DNA from 3 places in the Pseudomonas sp. LY-1 genome. Region 2 is predicted to be linked to each of the others. Evidence: predicted binding sites of a transcription regulator. Region 2 holds the regulator's gene; each other region holds the start of a gene.
What was found. Region 2 encodes sigma-54, which starts transcription at its own class of promoters, with help from an activator protein. Its sites were predicted from a motif close to ANTGGCATNNANNTTGCTNT; they were not measured.
Positions count from the first base shown of each region.

Region 1: a site for sigma-54 is predicted at 2,267-2,286, ahead of glnK (P-II family nitrogen regulator). Genes of this name have one in related genera too.
Region 3: a site for sigma-54 is predicted at 2,986-3,005, ahead of flgB (flagellar basal body rod protein FlgB). Genes of this name have one in related genera too.

Region 1 covers NZ_CP094353.1:6,629,038-6,634,433, forward strand. Annotated here, with positions in the region: gene MOQ67_RS30620 (secondary thiamine-phosphate synthase enzyme YjbQ) at 1-136, opposite strand, end outside; gene MOQ67_RS30625 (ammonium transporter) at 349-1,686, opposite strand; gene glnK (P-II family nitrogen regulator) at 1,720-2,058, opposite strand; gene MOQ67_RS30635 (accessory factor UbiK family protein) at 2,481-2,744, shown strand; gene MOQ67_RS30640 (YifB family Mg chelatase-like AAA ATPase) at 2,954-4,450, shown strand; gene MOQ67_RS30645 (DMT family transporter) at 4,835-5,396, opposite strand, start outside.
Region 2 covers NZ_CP094353.1:1,286,850-1,292,245, forward strand. Annotated here, with positions in the region: gene MOQ67_RS05855 (ZIP family metal transporter) at 1-601, shown strand, start outside; gene MOQ67_RS05860 (HPr family phosphocarrier protein) at 640-912, opposite strand; gene rapZ (RNase adapter RapZ) at 929-1,786, opposite strand; gene ptsN (PTS IIA-like nitrogen regulatory protein PtsN) at 1,789-2,253, opposite strand; gene hpf (ribosome hibernation-promoting factor, HPF/YfiA family) at 2,266-2,571, opposite strand; gene MOQ67_RS05880 (RNA polymerase factor sigma-54) at 2,647-4,140, opposite strand; gene lptB (LPS export ABC transporter ATP-binding protein) at 4,338-5,063, opposite strand; gene lptA (lipopolysaccharide transport periplasmic protein LptA) at 5,063-5,396, opposite strand, start outside.
Region 3 covers NZ_CP094353.1:5,319,021-5,324,416, reverse strand. Annotated here, with positions in the region: gene flgM (flagellar biosynthesis anti-sigma factor FlgM) at 1-15, opposite strand, end outside; gene flgA (flagellar basal body P-ring formation chaperone FlgA) at 157-921, opposite strand; gene MOQ67_RS24360 (chemotaxis protein CheV) at 1,003-1,935, shown strand; gene cheR (protein-glutamate O-methyltransferase CheR) at 1,978-2,805, shown strand; gene flgB (flagellar basal body rod protein FlgB) at 3,048-3,455, shown strand; gene flgC (flagellar basal body rod protein FlgC) at 3,459-3,902, shown strand; gene flgD (flagellar hook assembly protein FlgD) at 3,919-4,644, shown strand; gene flgE (flagellar hook protein FlgE) at 4,676-5,396, shown strand, end outside.

The DNA.
Region 1 (5,396 bases), 1.3 Mb from region 2:
AGGTATGCTGCAACCACAGATGCAACAGGCCCACGCGACACGCCTTCAATTCAGGCAAGCCGGCAAGCAACTCGTCGGTTACCAGGTGAAAGCCCCGGGGCTTGGCCCGCAGGGTAATCAGGGTCTGTTGCCACATACAGTTCTCCGCCCATCGGCGCGCATTCTAGCGCGCTCAGGGAAAAAACAAAGTGCCGAATACGCCTACATGCCTGTAAGACATTCGCACCCGGAAAAGCGCGGTGTGCGCGCCATCACACATGCGACGCAAAAAACCGGCACCCCGTGTCCTGACTGACAAATGCCAGACAAAAAAATGCCCGGCAAGCCGGGCATGTTTTTTTCGCCTACTTACAAGTTGTAGCCGCGTTCGTTGTGTTGTGCCAGGTCGAGGCCGACAGCCTCTTCTTCGTCGGTAACCCGCAGGCCCATGACCATATCCAGCACCTTGAGGATGATGAAGGTCACGATGGCGGTGTAGATCACAGTGAAGCCGACGCCTTTGCACTGAATCCATACTTGGGCCGCCACGTCAGTCACGGTGCCGAAGCCGCCCAGGGCTGGGGCTGCGAAAACGCCCGTGAGGATCGCACCGACGATGCCACCGATACCGTGTACGCCGAACGCGTCCAGGGAGTCGTCGTAGCCCAGCTTGCGCTTGAGGCTGGTGGCGCAGAAGAAGCAAATCACACCGGCAACCAGGCCGATCACCAGAGCGCCCATCGGGCCCACGGTGCCTGCCGCAGGCGTGACGGCGACCAGGCCAGCCACCACACCCGAGGCGATGCCCAGGGCACTTGGCTTACCGTGGGTGATCCACTCGGCGAACATCCAGCCCAGCGCCGCAGCAGCTGTAGCGATCTGGGTCACCAGCATCGCCATACCGGCAGTGCCGTTGGCCGCAGCAGCGGAGCCGGCGTTGAAGCCGAACCAACCGACCCACAGCATGGCCGCACCGACCAAGGTGTAACCCAGGTTGTGAGGGGCCATCGGGGTAGTCGGGTAGCCTTTACGCTTGCCAAGCACGATGCACGCCACCAGACCAGCCACACCCGCGTTGATATGCACCACGGTGCCACCAGCGAAGTCCAGCACGCCCCAGTCCCACAGCAGGCCACCATTACCGCTCCAGACCATGTGTGCGATCGGCGCGTAAACCAGGGTGAACCAGATAGCCATGAAGATCAGCATCGCGGAGAACTTCATGCGCTCGGCGAACGCACCGACGATCAGCGCCGGGGTGATGATGGCGAAGGTCATCTGGAAGGTGACGAACACCGCTTCCGGAAACAGCGCCGCAGGCCCGGTGATGCTGGCCGGGGTTACGCCCGCCAGGAACGCCTTGCCCATGCCGCCAAAGAAGGAGTTGAAGTTTACAACGCCCTGCTCCATGCCGGTCGTGTCAAACGCGATGCTGTAACCGTAGATGACCCACAGAATGCTGATCAGGCCAGTGATGGCAAAACACTGCATCATCACCGACAGAATGTTTTTCGAGCGAACCATACCGCCGTAGAACAGCGCCAGGCCGGGAATGGTCATGAATAGCACCAGCGCGGTGGATGTCAGCATCCACGCTGTGTCGCCGGAATTGAGGACTGGAGCAGCCACTTCGTCTGCCGCCATGGCCAGGCTTGGCATTACGATGGACAACAGGGCTCCGAGCCCTGCGAATTTACGCAGAGTCATATTGTTTTCTCCTGGGGCGTTGGGTTTGGCGGCTTAGATTGCGTCGGTATCGGTTTCGCCGGTACGGATGCGAATAGCCTGTTCCAGATTGACCACAAAGATCTTGCCGTCACCGATCTTGCCGGTGTTGGCGGCCTTGGTTATCGCCTCGATAACCCGATCAAGATCCTTGTCGTCAATGGCGACATCAATCTTCACCTTCGGCAGGAAATCAACCACGTATTCCGCGCCGCGATACAGCTCGGTGTGACCCTTCTGCCGCCCGAAGCCTTTGACCTCAGTAACGGTAATGCCCTGCACGCCGATTTCGGACAACGACTCGCGTACATCGTCCAACTTGAACGGCTTGATGATGGCAGTGACTAGCTTCATGAAAACTCTCTCCCGAATTGGTGGACTTGCCCCAGGAAAACAAACCCGTCTCAAGTCTAAGCGCAGCGCCTGGCTTTGTAACGCATCGTCGCAAGAGCAGTTGCCATTGCGACGCCAGCGAACCACTGGTGACGAAACCTGTACCCCTGATCCGTCGGCGCACTGCATTCGTCACAGCGACTGCATCAGTGCATGGGTCATGTTCGTCTAAGCAGAAACCTTGCCAGCTCCGTAAAAACCACTGAAATCAGTCCCTTGCCCACTTATGCCCACCTGCGGGGCTTTTTGGCGGGGTGATTGCGCACGAAAACGGTGCGCTACCGCCCGACACCCTGCGCGAAAAGCGTGCGCCCGAGGTCGTGGAAATGACTATAGACGCTGCGTGATACACTGCCCGCCAACAGTTTTCCGGAATATTTCCCATGCTCGCGCCCAAAGACCTCCTCGACGCCCTGAGCGGCCATGCCTCCCGCCTGTTCAGTGGCGAGATCCCGCTGCCCCGCAATGAAATCGAAAGCCAGTTCAAGGCCTTGCTGCAAAGCGGCTTCAGCAAGCTCGACCTGGTCAGCCGGGAAGAATTCGACAGCCAAATGGTGGTGCTGGCCCGCACCCGAGCACGCCTGGAAAGCCTGGAGGCGAAAGTGGCGGAGCTGGAAGCACGGTTGACCCCGGCAGCCTCCGAATAACCCCCGACCAATGTAGGAGCTGGCTTGCCTGCGATGGGATCGACTCGGTCCCTCTGATACGCCTGACCTATCGCAGGCAAGCCGGCGCTCCCACCTGTTCTGCGTCACTCTGCGGATACGTTCTGTAAAACCTCCCGCGTCCCGCTCTACCCCACCTCGTCTACCCTTGAAAAACCGCAGGAAGCGGTCCGCCCTTTCAAGGAATGAGCATGTCCCTCGCCATCGTCCACAGTCGCGCCCAGATCGGCGTCGAAGCCCCTGCCGTCAGCGTCGAAGTACACATGGCCAATGGTCTGCCATCGCTCACCCTGGTGGGTTTGCCGGAAACCGCCGTCAAGGAAAGCAAGGACCGCGTGCGCAGTGCCATCCTCAACTCCGCGCTGCAATACCCGTCCCGCCGCATCACCCTCAACCTCGCGCCCGCCGACCTGCCCAAGGACGGCGGGCGTTTTGACCTGGCGATAGCCCTCGGGATTCTCGCGGCGAGCGTGCAGGTGCCGACGCAGATGCTCGACGACGTGGAATGCCTGGGGGAATTGGCGCTATCGGGCGAGGTACGCGCAGTGAAAGGTGTGTTGCCGGCAGCGCTCGCGGCGCGCAAGGCCGGACGCAGCGTGATCGTGCCCCGGGCGAATGCCGAAGAGGCCTGCCTGGCATCGGGGTTGAAGGTGATTGCGGTGGACCACCTGCTGCAGGTGGTGGCGCACCTGAATGGGCATGTGCCGATCGAGCCCTTCAAGTCCGACGGTTTGCTGTACTTGAACAAACCTTACCCGGACCTCAGCGAAGTCCAGGGCCAACTCGCCGCCAAACGCGCACTGCTGATCGCTGCGGCAGGCGCGCATAACCTGTTGTTCAGCGGCCCGCCCGGCACCGGCAAGACCTTGCTCGCCAGCCGCCTGCCGGGTTTGCTGCCGCCGCTGAGTGAGCACGAAGCGCTGGAAGTGGCAGCGATTCAATCAGTGGTCAGCCTGGCGCCCCTGAGTCATTGGCCCCATCGGCCGTTTCGCCAGCCGCACCATTCGGCCTCCGGCCCGGCGCTGGTGGGTGGAGGGTCAAAGCCGCAACCGGGGGAAATCACCTTGGCCCACCATGGGGTGCTGTTCCTGGATGAGCTGCCGGAGTTTGATCGCAAGGTGCTGGAGGTTTTGCGCGAGCCACTGGAGTCGGGGCATATCGTGATCTCCCGCGCCCGCGACCGCGTGAGTTTCCCGGCGCGCTTTCAACTGGTCGCCGCAATGAACCCCTGCCCTTGCGGTTACATGGGCGACCCCAGCGCGCGCTGTCGCTGTACGCCGGAGCAGGTCCAGCGCTATCGCAACAAACTCTCCGGGCCGTTGCTGGACCGGATCGACCTGCACCTGACCGTCGCTCGCGAAATCACCGCGCTGAACCCGGCCCCGCAGCCCGGCGACAACACGTCCACCGCCTCGGCACTGGTAGCCCAGGCCCGGGACCGCCAGCAACAGCGCCAGGGCTGCGCCAATGCGTTCCTCGACCTACCGGGGTTGCGCCAGCATTGCGCGCTGTCGAGGCCGGATGAAGCCTGGCTGGAAAGCGCCTGCGAGCGCCTGACCCTGTCCCTTCGCGCGGCCCACCGCCTGCTCAAGGTCGCACGCACGCTGGCGGATCTGGAGCAAGGACAAAGAATTGCTCGTCATCATCTGGCGGAGGCATTGCAGTACCGACCAGCGCCCTCCACCTGAGCGCCTATACATAACTTAATCCGCTATCTGCCAGATATGATTCAACTCACATGAGCTGCTACAATCAGAGCTAAGCTATGTCCCGCCAGCTCATAAGTATGGCTCGGCACTCCGTAAAAATTAATATACTGCGGCGCAGTGCATACACTGCAATCTACATTGAAGAACTTTCTAGCCCCCTCAGAGGTGGCGAATCAGTTATCTTTATACCTCTATCAGACCCATCAGAAATCAAGTTTCCTTGACCACCATCAAAAACAAACTGAACATTTACTTCTGAAAGCCTCCGCAAAACTCTGGTATAAGCTGATTTAGGGCGTCACTCATCATTTCAATAAAAACCGCCACCACTACAGCAATAGATTAAACTTACAGAAACCTCAATCAATTAAACATATGCAAAATTATGGCCCCCATCAATACAAGTATGACACCGCAGACCTGCCAGCCTCCCAGCCGCTCCTTGAAGACCAAACAACCTAATACCGCCGCTATTCCACCCGAAAGCGTGCTAATTACGGTAACAACAGATACTGAACCATTAATAGCCCCCCAAGAAAAAGCGGAAAAACCACCTAAATTAAGTAAACTAGCCATACCTAACAAGCCAACATTTTTGGGGGACGGCAATTTAAGTCCAGCATCCAATTTAATTACTATAAAAAACAACACGAACAGTCCTACGGCGTAACCCAGCCACAGCATGGTAATTGGGCCTAATACTGGAAGCGTATATTTCCCTTGTATCCAAAAGCTTGTGCCATACAGAATTGCCGCTGCAAGACCAAAAAATATTGACACTCTATTTTGGCGTTTTATATTCACGTCAGCACCCACATGGATGCTTGTAAGCAAGACTCCAATGACACAGATTAAAATACCGGCGAACTGGCTAAAAACAATAACATCTCCACTAGCCCAGGCTAGCGCGGTGGTAAATACACCA
Region 2 (5,396 bases):
GGGCATTGCCGCCGCTGAAGGCCTGGGGTTCAGCCCTTGGGGCGCGAGTGGCTTGATCAGCATTGGTATCATGCTGGGAGCGTTCGGCTTGTACCTGGTCGATCGCAAGGTCTCCGGGGCCAGCCCGGAAATGCTGGTCGGTACGCCGGAGCATCCGGTGATCCCGCCACGCATCTGGCTGTTCGTGTTTGCCATCATCGCGCACAACATCCCGGAGGGTATGGCAGTTGGCGTCTCGGCGGGCGGCGGCATGCCGGATGCCGACAGCCTGGCCATGGGCATCGCTTTGCAGGATGTGCCCGAAGGCCTGGTGATTGCGTTGGTGCTGGCCGGGGCAGGGATGTCGCGGTTCAAGGCGTTCCTGATCGGTGCGGCTTCGGGCTTGGTCGAGCCGATATTCGCAGTGCTTTGTGCCTGGTTGGTGAGTCTGGCGCAGGTGCTGCTGCCGTTAGGCTTGGCGTTGGCTGCTGGCGCGATGCTGCTGGTGGTCACTCACGAGGTGATCCCCGAATCGCGGCGCAATGGCCATGAAAAGCTCGCCAGCCTGGGACTGTGCATCGGGTTTTGCTTGATGATGGTGATGGATACTGCATTGGGCTGAAGCTGTTGCGGCTTCAGCCTCTGTCTCGTCGGGTGGGTTTATTCACCCTCATCAAAGAAGTTATTGATCAGCTTGGTCAAGGCGTCCATCGCTTCCTGCTCTTGCTCGCCTTCGGTCTTCAAATGAATCTTGGTGCCCTTGCCGGCGGCGAGCATCATCATCGCCATGATGCTCTTGCCGTCGACCATGGTTTCCGGAGTGCGTCCAGCGCGAACCTGGCAGGGGAACTGCCCGGCAATGCCGACGAACTTGGCTGAGGCGCGGGCGTGCAGGCCCAGCTTGTTGATGATTTCAATTTCCAGAACGGGCATCGCGGGGGTGTTCCTTTCAGCTAAGGTCGCGGTGGCGAACCTGGACGTTCTTGAGGGTTTGTTGCAGCATCTGGCCCAGGCGTTCGGTCAGGTAGACGGAACGGTGGTGGCCGCCGGTGCAGCCGATGGCAATGGTGACATAGGCCCGGTTGCTGGCGGCAAAGCGCGGTAGCCATTTGAGCAGGTAGCTGGAGATGTCCTGGAACATCTCCTCGACATCCGGTTGCGCGGCCAGGTAGTCCGCCACCGGCTGATCCAGCCCCGACTGGTCCCGCAACTCCGGCTTCCAGTAAGGATTGGGCAGGCAGCGCACATCGAATACCAGATCGGCGTCCACCGGCATGCCACGCTTGAAGCCAAACGACTCGACCAGAAAGGCCGTGCCGGGCTCGGGCTGGTTCAGCAGGCGGAGCTTGATGGCATCGCGCAGTTGGTACAGGTTGAGGCTGGTGGTGTTGATCTTGAGGTCGGCGAGGTCAATGATCGGCCCCAACAGCTTGGTCTCGTCCTCGATGGCTTCGGCCAGCGAACGATGCGGGCTGCTGAGGGGGTGACGTCGACGGGTCTCGGAGAAGCGTTTGAGCAGGGTTTCTTCGTCTGCGTCCAGGTACAGCACATCACAGTGAATGTGCTTGGCGCGCACTTCCTCAAGCAGTGCCGGGAACCGCGAGAGGTGGCTGGGCAGGTTGCGGGCGTCGATCGACACGGCGACCAGCGGCTGTGCCAGTTCGGTGTGGATCAGCGCGCGCTCCGCCAACTCCGGCAGCAGGCCGGCGGGCAGGTTGTCGATGCAATAGAAGCCGTTGTCCTCAAGAACATTGAGGGCGGTGCTTTTACCTGAGCCGGAGCGGCCACTGACGATGATCAAACGCATGATTACTGCTCGTCTTGTTCAGCCAGGACAACCTGATACAACGCCTCATTGCTGCTGGCACTGCGCAGTTTGTCGCGTACTTCCTTGCGGTCAAGCATGCTGGCGATCTGCCGGAGCAGTTCCAGGTGTGCATCGGTGGCGGCTTGCGGGACCAGCAACACGAACAGCAGGTCGACCGGGGCACCGTCGATGGCGTCGAAATCGATGGGAGCGTCCAGGTGCAGCAGGGCGCTGACAGGTGTCTCGCAGCCTTTGAGGCGGCAGTGAGGAATGGCGATGCCGTTACCAAAACCGGTCGAGCCGAGTTTTTCACGGGCAATCAGAGCCTCGTAGACATCTTGCATCTCCAGCTCAGGCACTTGTTTGCTGATCAGGTTGGCAATCTGTTCGAGGGCTTTCTTCTTGCTGCCCCCCGGCGCGTTCACAAGGGAACGGCCGGGAGTCAGGATGGTTTCAAGTCGGATCATGGGTGGGGAGTGTTAGCGGCCGGTGCCCTGTAGGAGGCTCTGCTGCTTTTCCTTATGCTTTTTGATTTGGCGATCCAGCTTGTCGGTCAGGTCGTCAATGGCGGCATACATATCAGAATGCTCAGCATTGGCGACGACTTCTCCGCCGGGTATACGCAAGGTGGCTTCGATTTTCTGCTTCAGCTTTTCGACAGTCATAATGACTTGCACGTTGGTGATCTTGTCGAAATGCCCCTCAATTCGTTTGAGTTTTTCGCCGATATAGGTGCGCAGCGCGTCGGTCACTTCCAGTTGGTGTCCACTGATATTGACTTGCATACAGCTTCTCCTTCGTTGCCAGTGCATAAAGCGGCAGGCAGAGATGCCTGCCACTGGAACGCTGTGGCCTGCCCGTCACATCAAACGCTTACGCTCGCTGGAAGGCGCGATCCCAAGGGACTCGCGGTACTTGGCGACGGTTCGACGGGCGACCTGAATGCCTTGTGCCTCCAGTAAACCAGCGATCTTGCTGTCACTCAACGGCTTTTTCTGATTTTCCGCGGCAACCAGTTTTTTGATGATTGCGCGGATCGCCGTGGACGAGCATTCGCCGCCTTCGGAGGTGCTGACATGGCTGGAGAAAAAGTATTTCAGCTCATATATACCCCGTGGGGTATGCATGAATTTTTGCGTCGTTACCCGGGAAATCGTCGATTCGTGCATGCCCACCGCTTCTGCGATGTCGTGCAGGACCAGCGGTTTCATCGCTTCGTCGCCGTACTCAAGGAAGCCGCGCTGGTGCTCGACGATTTGCGTGGCCACTTTCATCAGGGTTTCGTTGCGGCTTTGCAGGCTCTTGATGAACCAGCGCGCTTCCTGCAGTTGGTTGCGCATGAAGGTGTTGTCGGCGCTGGTGTCGGCGCGACGGACGAATCCGGCATATTGCGGGTTGACCCGCAGGCGCGGCACCGATTCCTGGTTCAGCTCCACCAGCCAGCGTTCGTTGTCTTTGCGCACGATCACATCGGGGACGACGTATTCGGCTTCGCTGGACTCGATCTGCGAGCCCGGACGCGGGTTGAGGCTCTGCACCAGCTCGATGATGTGGCGCAGGTCGTCTTCCTTGAGCTTCATGCGGCGCATCAGTTGGCTGTAGTCGCGGCTGCCCAGCAGGTCGATGTAGTCGGTGACCAGGCGTTGGGCTTCAACGAGCCAAGGGGTCTTGGCGGGCAGCTGGCGCAATTGCAGCAGCAGGCACTCGCTGAGGTTGCGCGCGCCAATGCCGGCGGGCTCGAACTGCTGGATGCGGTGCAGGACGGCTTCGATCTCGTCCAGTTCGATGTCCAGTTCCGGGTCGAAGGCTTCAAGAATCTCTTCGAGGGTCTCGTCCAGATAGCCCTGGTTGTTGATGCAGTCGATCAGGGTCACAGCGATCAGGCGATCGGTGTCGGACATCGGCGCCAGGTTCAATTGCCACAGCAAGTGGCTCTGCAGGCTCTCGCCGGCGGAGGTGCGGGTGGTGAAGTCCCACTCGTCGTCATCATTGCTGGGCAGGCTGCTGGCGCTGGTCTGGTAGACGTCTTCCCAGGCGGTGTCCACGGGAAGTTCGTTGGGAATGCGTTCGTTCCATTCGCCTTCCTCCAGGTTGTCCACCGTAGGGGCGGTTTCCTGGTAAGAGGGTTCCTGCACGTCGGAATTGGGTTTTTGCTCGATGTTGTCGGCCAGCGGGTCTGCATTATCGAAGTCGTCGCCTTCTTCCTGGCGTTCGAGCATCGGATTGGACTCCAGGGCTTCCTGGATTTCCTGTTGCAGGTCCAGTGTCGACAATTGGAGCAGGCGGATGGCCTGTTGCAGCTGCGGTGTCATCGTCAGCTGCTGGCCCATTCTCAGGACTAGCGATGGTTTCATGGCAGGGGCTTAACACCTTATTCGCCGGCGCAATGCGCCATCCACGACAGGGCGCGTGAGCGCCAAACATAAGCAAATTATATGCCTGATATTGGAGGCTTTGCCTAGAGCGCGGTAACAATAAAAATCCGGAGGTTTTCATTGACTCCCGCGCACCTTGGCGAACGGCCTGCCACCGCCTTTTTTTCCAGGCAGGCCTACAGGCGGAACTCGTGGCCCAGATACACTTCCTTGACCAGTTCGTTGGCCAGGATCGTGGCCGAATCGCCTTCGGCAATCAGTTGCCCATCGTTGACGATATACGCGGTTTCGCAGATATCGAGGGTCTCGCGGACGTTGTGGTCGGTGATCAGTACACCGATGCCCTTGGCCTTGAGGTGATGGATGATCTGCTTGATGTCGCCGACCGAGATCGGGTCGACACCGGCAAACGGTTCGTCCAGCAGGATGAACTTCGGTGCAGTGGCCAGGGCGCGGGCAATCTCCACGCGGCGGCGTTCACCGCCGGACAAACTCATGCCGAGGTTGTCGCGAATGTGGTTGATGTGGAATTCCTGCAGCAGGCTTTCCAGCTCCTTGCGGCGGCCGTCGCGGTCGAGTTCCTTGCGGGTCTCGAGGATCGCCATGATGTTATCGGCAACCGACAGTTTGCGGAAGATCGACGCTTCCTGGGGAAGATAGCCGATACCGGCGCGCGCACGGCCGTGCATCGGCTGGTGGCTGACGTCGAGGTCGTCGATCAGGATGCGACCTTGGTCCGCCTGGACCAGGCCGACGATCATATAGAAACAGGTGGTCTTGCCGGCACCGTTGGGGCCAAGCAGGCCGACGATCTGGCCGCTGTCGATCGACAAGCTGACGTCGCGCACGACCTGACGGCCTTTATAGGCCTTGGCCAGATGCTGGGCTTTCAGGGTTGCCATTACTCGGCCTTCTTCTTCGGCTGGATAACCATGTCGATACGTGGACGCGGTGCGGTGACCTTGGTGCCGTTGGCGCGACCGGCGTTGGCAACCTGCTTCACGGTGTCATAGGTGATTTTTTCACCTTCCGTGGAGTTGCCGTCGGGGCTGAGTACCTTGGCCTGGTCGATCAGCACGATGCGATTTTGCTGGGCGTGATACTGGATGGTTTTACCGTAGCCCTTCATCGGGGCGGTGTCGGTGGCAGACTGCTTCTGTTCGAAGTAGGCCAGGTTGCCCACCGAGGTCACGACGTCAATGTCGCCAGCAGGGGTGCGAGTCAGCGTCACCGTG
Region 3 (5,396 bases), 2.6 Mb from region 2:
GAAATCGATGACCATGATAAAAAACCTCTGGGTATTTGGACGCTTGCCATGGTTTCGGCCATACCCGGACAAACTTTAGGCGCGATTGACAATAAACCTGCATGCACGAACGTCAGGCGTACAGTGTAGGAAAAGCTGGCGTCCTATTCCAGTGATCTATAAAGCCACCTCGACTTGGCCCGGCGCGGTGACCCGTGCCTTGATGACGCGGTTGGAATTGAGGTTCTTGACCCGGATCTGTTCGCTCATGCCGCCGTTGGACAGCGCTTCGCCCGGCATTTTCACATTCAGCCCGCCGCTGCTGGCGGAAATGATGACCTGGTCGCCCTTGCGAATGACTTCTGCCTGTTCAAGATGGACCAGGGTGATGACCTGGTCGGCGACCATTGGTCGGGTCAATCGTTGCCCGACAGCCTGGTCCACTGACGTCAGGTAACCCTGGTTGATCAGGCTGATGTCCCGCTCGCGCAAGATGACATCCTCATAGCCGATGATTCCGCTGCGTTTGAGCGGCCGCGACACCACGACGACATCGCGGAACAGTTTGACCTGGGCGGGCACGAACACGGTCCAGGGCGAGGTCCCTTCACAGCGCACCTTGACCGTCACGCGACCAATGGGCTGGGCCGGGCTTTCCAGGCTGGCTGTCAATTCCTTGTCGCACATCGGCATGCGCAGGCGCGGATCCAATTGGTTGACCTGGATTTCATAGCGTCCTGGCGTCTGGGTGGTTGCCAGATAATCTTCTACAGTGAATTCAAGAAAGCCTTGGGTGACGCCGATAAGTAGATCAGGCAAGGTGACGTCGGCGGCGCGGGCAGTGATGCCTGCGCCCACGGCAAACAACGCCATCCAGGCGCAGAGCAATCTGCGATACCGTGAGTGGCGGGTGCGTCGGGAAACTGTCGTTTTCATATCCATAGCCAATAAAAAGCAAAGCTCGTGCCGTTTAGTGTTGGGTGCGCGTCGTACCCCCAAAGGTTTTAGCGTAGGAGTCTGGGCATGGCAGGTGTAATGGATTCAGTAAACCAGCGTACACAGCTGGTAGGGCAGAATCGCCTGGAGTTGTTGCTTTTTCGCCTGGACGGCAAGCAGCTCTATGGCATCAACGTGTTCAAAGTGCGGGAAGTGCTGCAGTGTCCCAAGCTGACGATCATGCCCAAGTCGAGCCCGGTGGTGTGTGGCGTAGCCAACATCCGTGGCGCGACCATCCCGATTCTCGACCTGGCATTGGCCACGAGTTCGGCCGGCCTGCAAGACCGCGAGAACCCGTTTGTGATCATTACCGAATACAACACCAAGACCCAGGGTTTCCTGGTGCGCTCGGTGGAACGTATCGTCAACATGAACTGGGAAGAGATCCATCCGCCGCCCAAGGGCACCGGTCGCGATCACTACCTCACGGCGGTGACGCGAGTAGACAACCAGTTGGTCGAAATCATCGACGTGGAGAAAATCCTCGCCGAAGTCGCACCGACTTCCGAAGCGATTTCGGTTGGCGTCGTCGATGCCGAAACGGCGCACAAGGCGGTTTCGCTGCGGGTGCTGACGGTGGACGACTCCTCGGTGGCGCGTAAACAGGTGACCCGTTGCCTGCAAACCATCGGCGTTGAGGTGGTGGCGCTCAACGATGGCCGCCAGGCGCTGGATTACTTGCGCAAACTGGTGGATGAAGGCAAGAAGCCGGAAGAAGAATTCTTGATGATGATTTCCGACATCGAGATGCCGGAAATGGACGGCTATACCCTCACGGCTGAAATACGCAACGATCCACGCATGCAAAAATTGCATATCATCCTGCATACTTCGTTGTCGGGCGTATTCAATCAGGCGATGGTCAAGAAGGTCGGTGCTGACGACTTCCTGGCTAAGTTCCGCCCTGATGACCTGGCATCCCGGGTAGTCGACCGGATCAAGGCAGCAGATCACGGCTAGGGGAATTTCCCTGGCGGTCACACGATTTAAGAGGCGGTATCATTGTCTACGGGTAATTTGGATTTCGAACAGTTCCGGGTCTTCCTGGAAAAAGCCTGTGGCATATTGCTCGGTGAAAACAAGCAGTATCTGGTATCCAGCCGTCTCAACAAACTGATGGAACAGCAGGGCATCAAGTCCCTCGGTGAGTTGGTCCAGCGGATTCAGAGCCAGCCGCGCAGCGGGCTCAAGGAAATGGTGGTCGATGCCATGACCACCAACGAAACCCTATGGTTTCGCGATACCTACCCCTTTGAGGTACTCAAGAGCAAGGTGTTGCCCGAGGCGATCAAGGCCAGCCCGGGTCAGCGTTTGCGGATCTGGTCGGCAGCCTGTTCCTCGGGGCAGGAACCGTACTCGATTTCGATGGCGATCGACGAGTTCGAACGGACGAACATGGGCCAGTTGAAGGCCGGCGCGCAAATTGTCGCCACCGATCTGTCGGGCACCATGCTCACCAACTGCAAGACCGGCGAGTACGACAGCCTGGCCCTGGGCCGCGGTTTGTCCCCGGAACGCCTGCAGCGTTACTTCGACCCGAAAGGGGCGGGGCGTTGGGCGGTCAAGGCGCCGATCAAGAACCGGGTGGAGTTTCGCTCGTTCAACCTGCTCGACAGCTACGCCAGCCTGGGCAAGTTCGACATGGTGTTCTGCCGTAACGTGCTGATCTACTTCTCGGCCGAAGTGAAGAAAGACATCCTGCTGCGCATCCACGGCACGCTCAAGCGTGGGGGGTATCTGTTCCTCGGTGCATCCGAGGCGCTGAACGGCCTGCCGGATCATTTCCAGATGGTGCAGTGCAGTCCTGGGATCATTTACCAGGCCAAGTAAGTCGCACGCAGTCAAGGTGTGGGAGGGGGCAAGCCCCCTCCCACATTTGTTTTGCGGCAAGGTAAAAGCGGCAACTCCCGATTGCCGCTTTACTGGCGCTACGCGGAAGCCGCTTGCCGCTTTTCTGGCATTGCCGCCGGCAATCTCTGCGTAACCCCTTGATATATGGGCTTTAGCCAGATTGGCATGCACCTTGCTATAACCCTGTTAACGAACAGCAGGTCAGCCTAAAGGTTTCCGCCATGAGCATCAGCTTCGATAAAGCGCTCGGTATCCACGAACAAGCCCTCGGCTTTCGCGCCCAGCGTGCCGAAGTCCTGGCCAACAACATTGCCAACGCCGACACCCCGAACTACAAGGCTCGGGACCTGGACTTCTCCGCCGTGCTCGCCGCACAGCAGGACAAGACCAAGAACGGCACCTTCGCCTTGAACATGACCAACAGCCGTCATATCGAAGCGCAAGGCCTGAGCAGTGGCGACGAATCGCTGCTGTATCGCACGCCGATGCAGCCGTCGATCGACCAGAACACCGTCGACGCGCAGTTGGAGCAATCGGCCTACGCCGAGAACTCGGTGAACTTCCAGGCCAGCTTCACCCTGCTCAACAGCAAATTCAAAGGGCTGATGTCAGCCCTGCGTGGAGAGTAAGCCATGTCCTTAGCCAGTGTTTTCAATATTGCCGGTAGTGGCATGAGCGCGCAGACCACGCGCCTGAATACCGTCGCCAGTAACATCGCCAACGCCGAGACGGTGTCTTCGAGCATCGACCAGACCTACCGCGCCCGTCACCCGGTGTTCGCCACCATGTTTCAGGGCGGCCAGAGCAGCGGCGGCGATTCGCTGTTCCAGAATCAGGACGCTGCCGGGCAAGGCGTGCAGGTACTCGGCGTGGTTGAAGACCAGAGCAATCTGGAAGCGCGCTATGAGCCTAATCACCCTGCGGCGAACGAAAAAGGCTACGTGTACTACCCGAACGTCAACGTGGTCGAGGAAATGGCTGACATGATCTCTGCCAGTCGCTCGTTCCAGACCAATGCGGAAATGATGAACACCGCCAAAACCATGATGCAGAAGGTCCTGACCCTGGGTCAGTGATAAGGGGCGCCAAACAATGGCCATTGTTGATACGACGAACAACTCGGCAGTCCAGGACCTGTTCAACAGCAAGGTCAAGACTGCGACGGACAACAGCAGCCTCAGCACCGCCACCAAGACGGCAACGGGCAACCAGTCGCTGGGCAAGGATGCGTTCCTGCAACTGTTGGTGACCCAACTGAAGAACCAGAACCCGCTGTCGCCTCAGGACAACGGTGCGTTCGTGGCTCAGTTGGCGCAGTTCAGTAGCCTGGAAGGCATCAACACCCTGAACGACTCGGTAAACAGCATCTCCAGCAACTTCAGCTCGTCGCAAGCATTGCAGGCTTCGTCGCTGGTCGGTCGCTCGATCATTACCCAGACCGACAAGGCGCTGGTGGACACCAGCAAGAGCATGACCGGCTCGGTCGCGGTGACGGCGGCAACGGGCAACGTCTCGGTCAAGATTACCGACAAAGACGGTGTCGTGGTGCGTACCCTCGATATGGGCGCACAGAGCGCGGGCAGTTCCGACTTCATCTGGGATGGCAAGAACGCCAACGGTGAGGTCGCCCCGGCAGGTACTTACACCTTTACGGCCACCACCAAGAATGACGCGGGCGACGCAGTGGCTCTGGCCACTTCGCTGCCGGCGACGGTCACCAGCGTGACCCTGAGCAAGACCGGCGGCGAAATGCTGCTCAACCTTGCGGGCGGCATGGGCAGCGTCAAGCTGTCGCAAATTCAGACTATCGGTACATAGAGCCGGCTAAATACGGCAGAGGGAGAGAAACATGTCTTTTAACATCGGCCTGAGCGGCCTCTATGCAGCCAACAAACAACTGGACGTGACCGGCAACAACATCGCCAACGTCGCGACCACTGGCTTCAAATCGTCTCGTGCGGAATTCGCGGACATCTACGCGGCGTCCAAGCTGGGCACCGGCCAGAACAGCATCGGTAACGGTGTGAACCTGGCGGCCGTGTCCCAGCAATTCACCCAGGGCGACGTCAACAACAGTGGCGGCATCCTGGACATGGCGATCCAGGGCGGTGGCTTCTTCGTACAGAAGGGCAGCGACGGTTCGCTGGAATACACCCGTAGCGGTGCTTTCCGTGCGGACAAAGACGGCTACATCACCAACAACACCGGTACTTCGCGCCTGCAAGGCTACGCGGCGGATGACAACGGCAAGATCGTCAAGGGCGGCTTGGTCGACCTGCAACTCAACTTGTCGAACCTGCCGCCAAAAGCCTCCAGCACCGTCGATTCCAGCAGTAACCTGAACTCCTCGGAGCCGGTGATCGACCAGGTGGCCAAGCCATTCAACCCAACCGACACCAAGACCTTCACCACCCAGTACAGCACCACCTTGTACGACACCCAAGGCAACGCTCACCCGATGGTGCAGTACCTGGTGAAGACGGACTCCAACCAATGGAAGTCCTACACCTTGATCGATGGGCGTAACCCTGACGGTACCCCGATCAGTGGCGCAGGCGCGGTGGCACCTG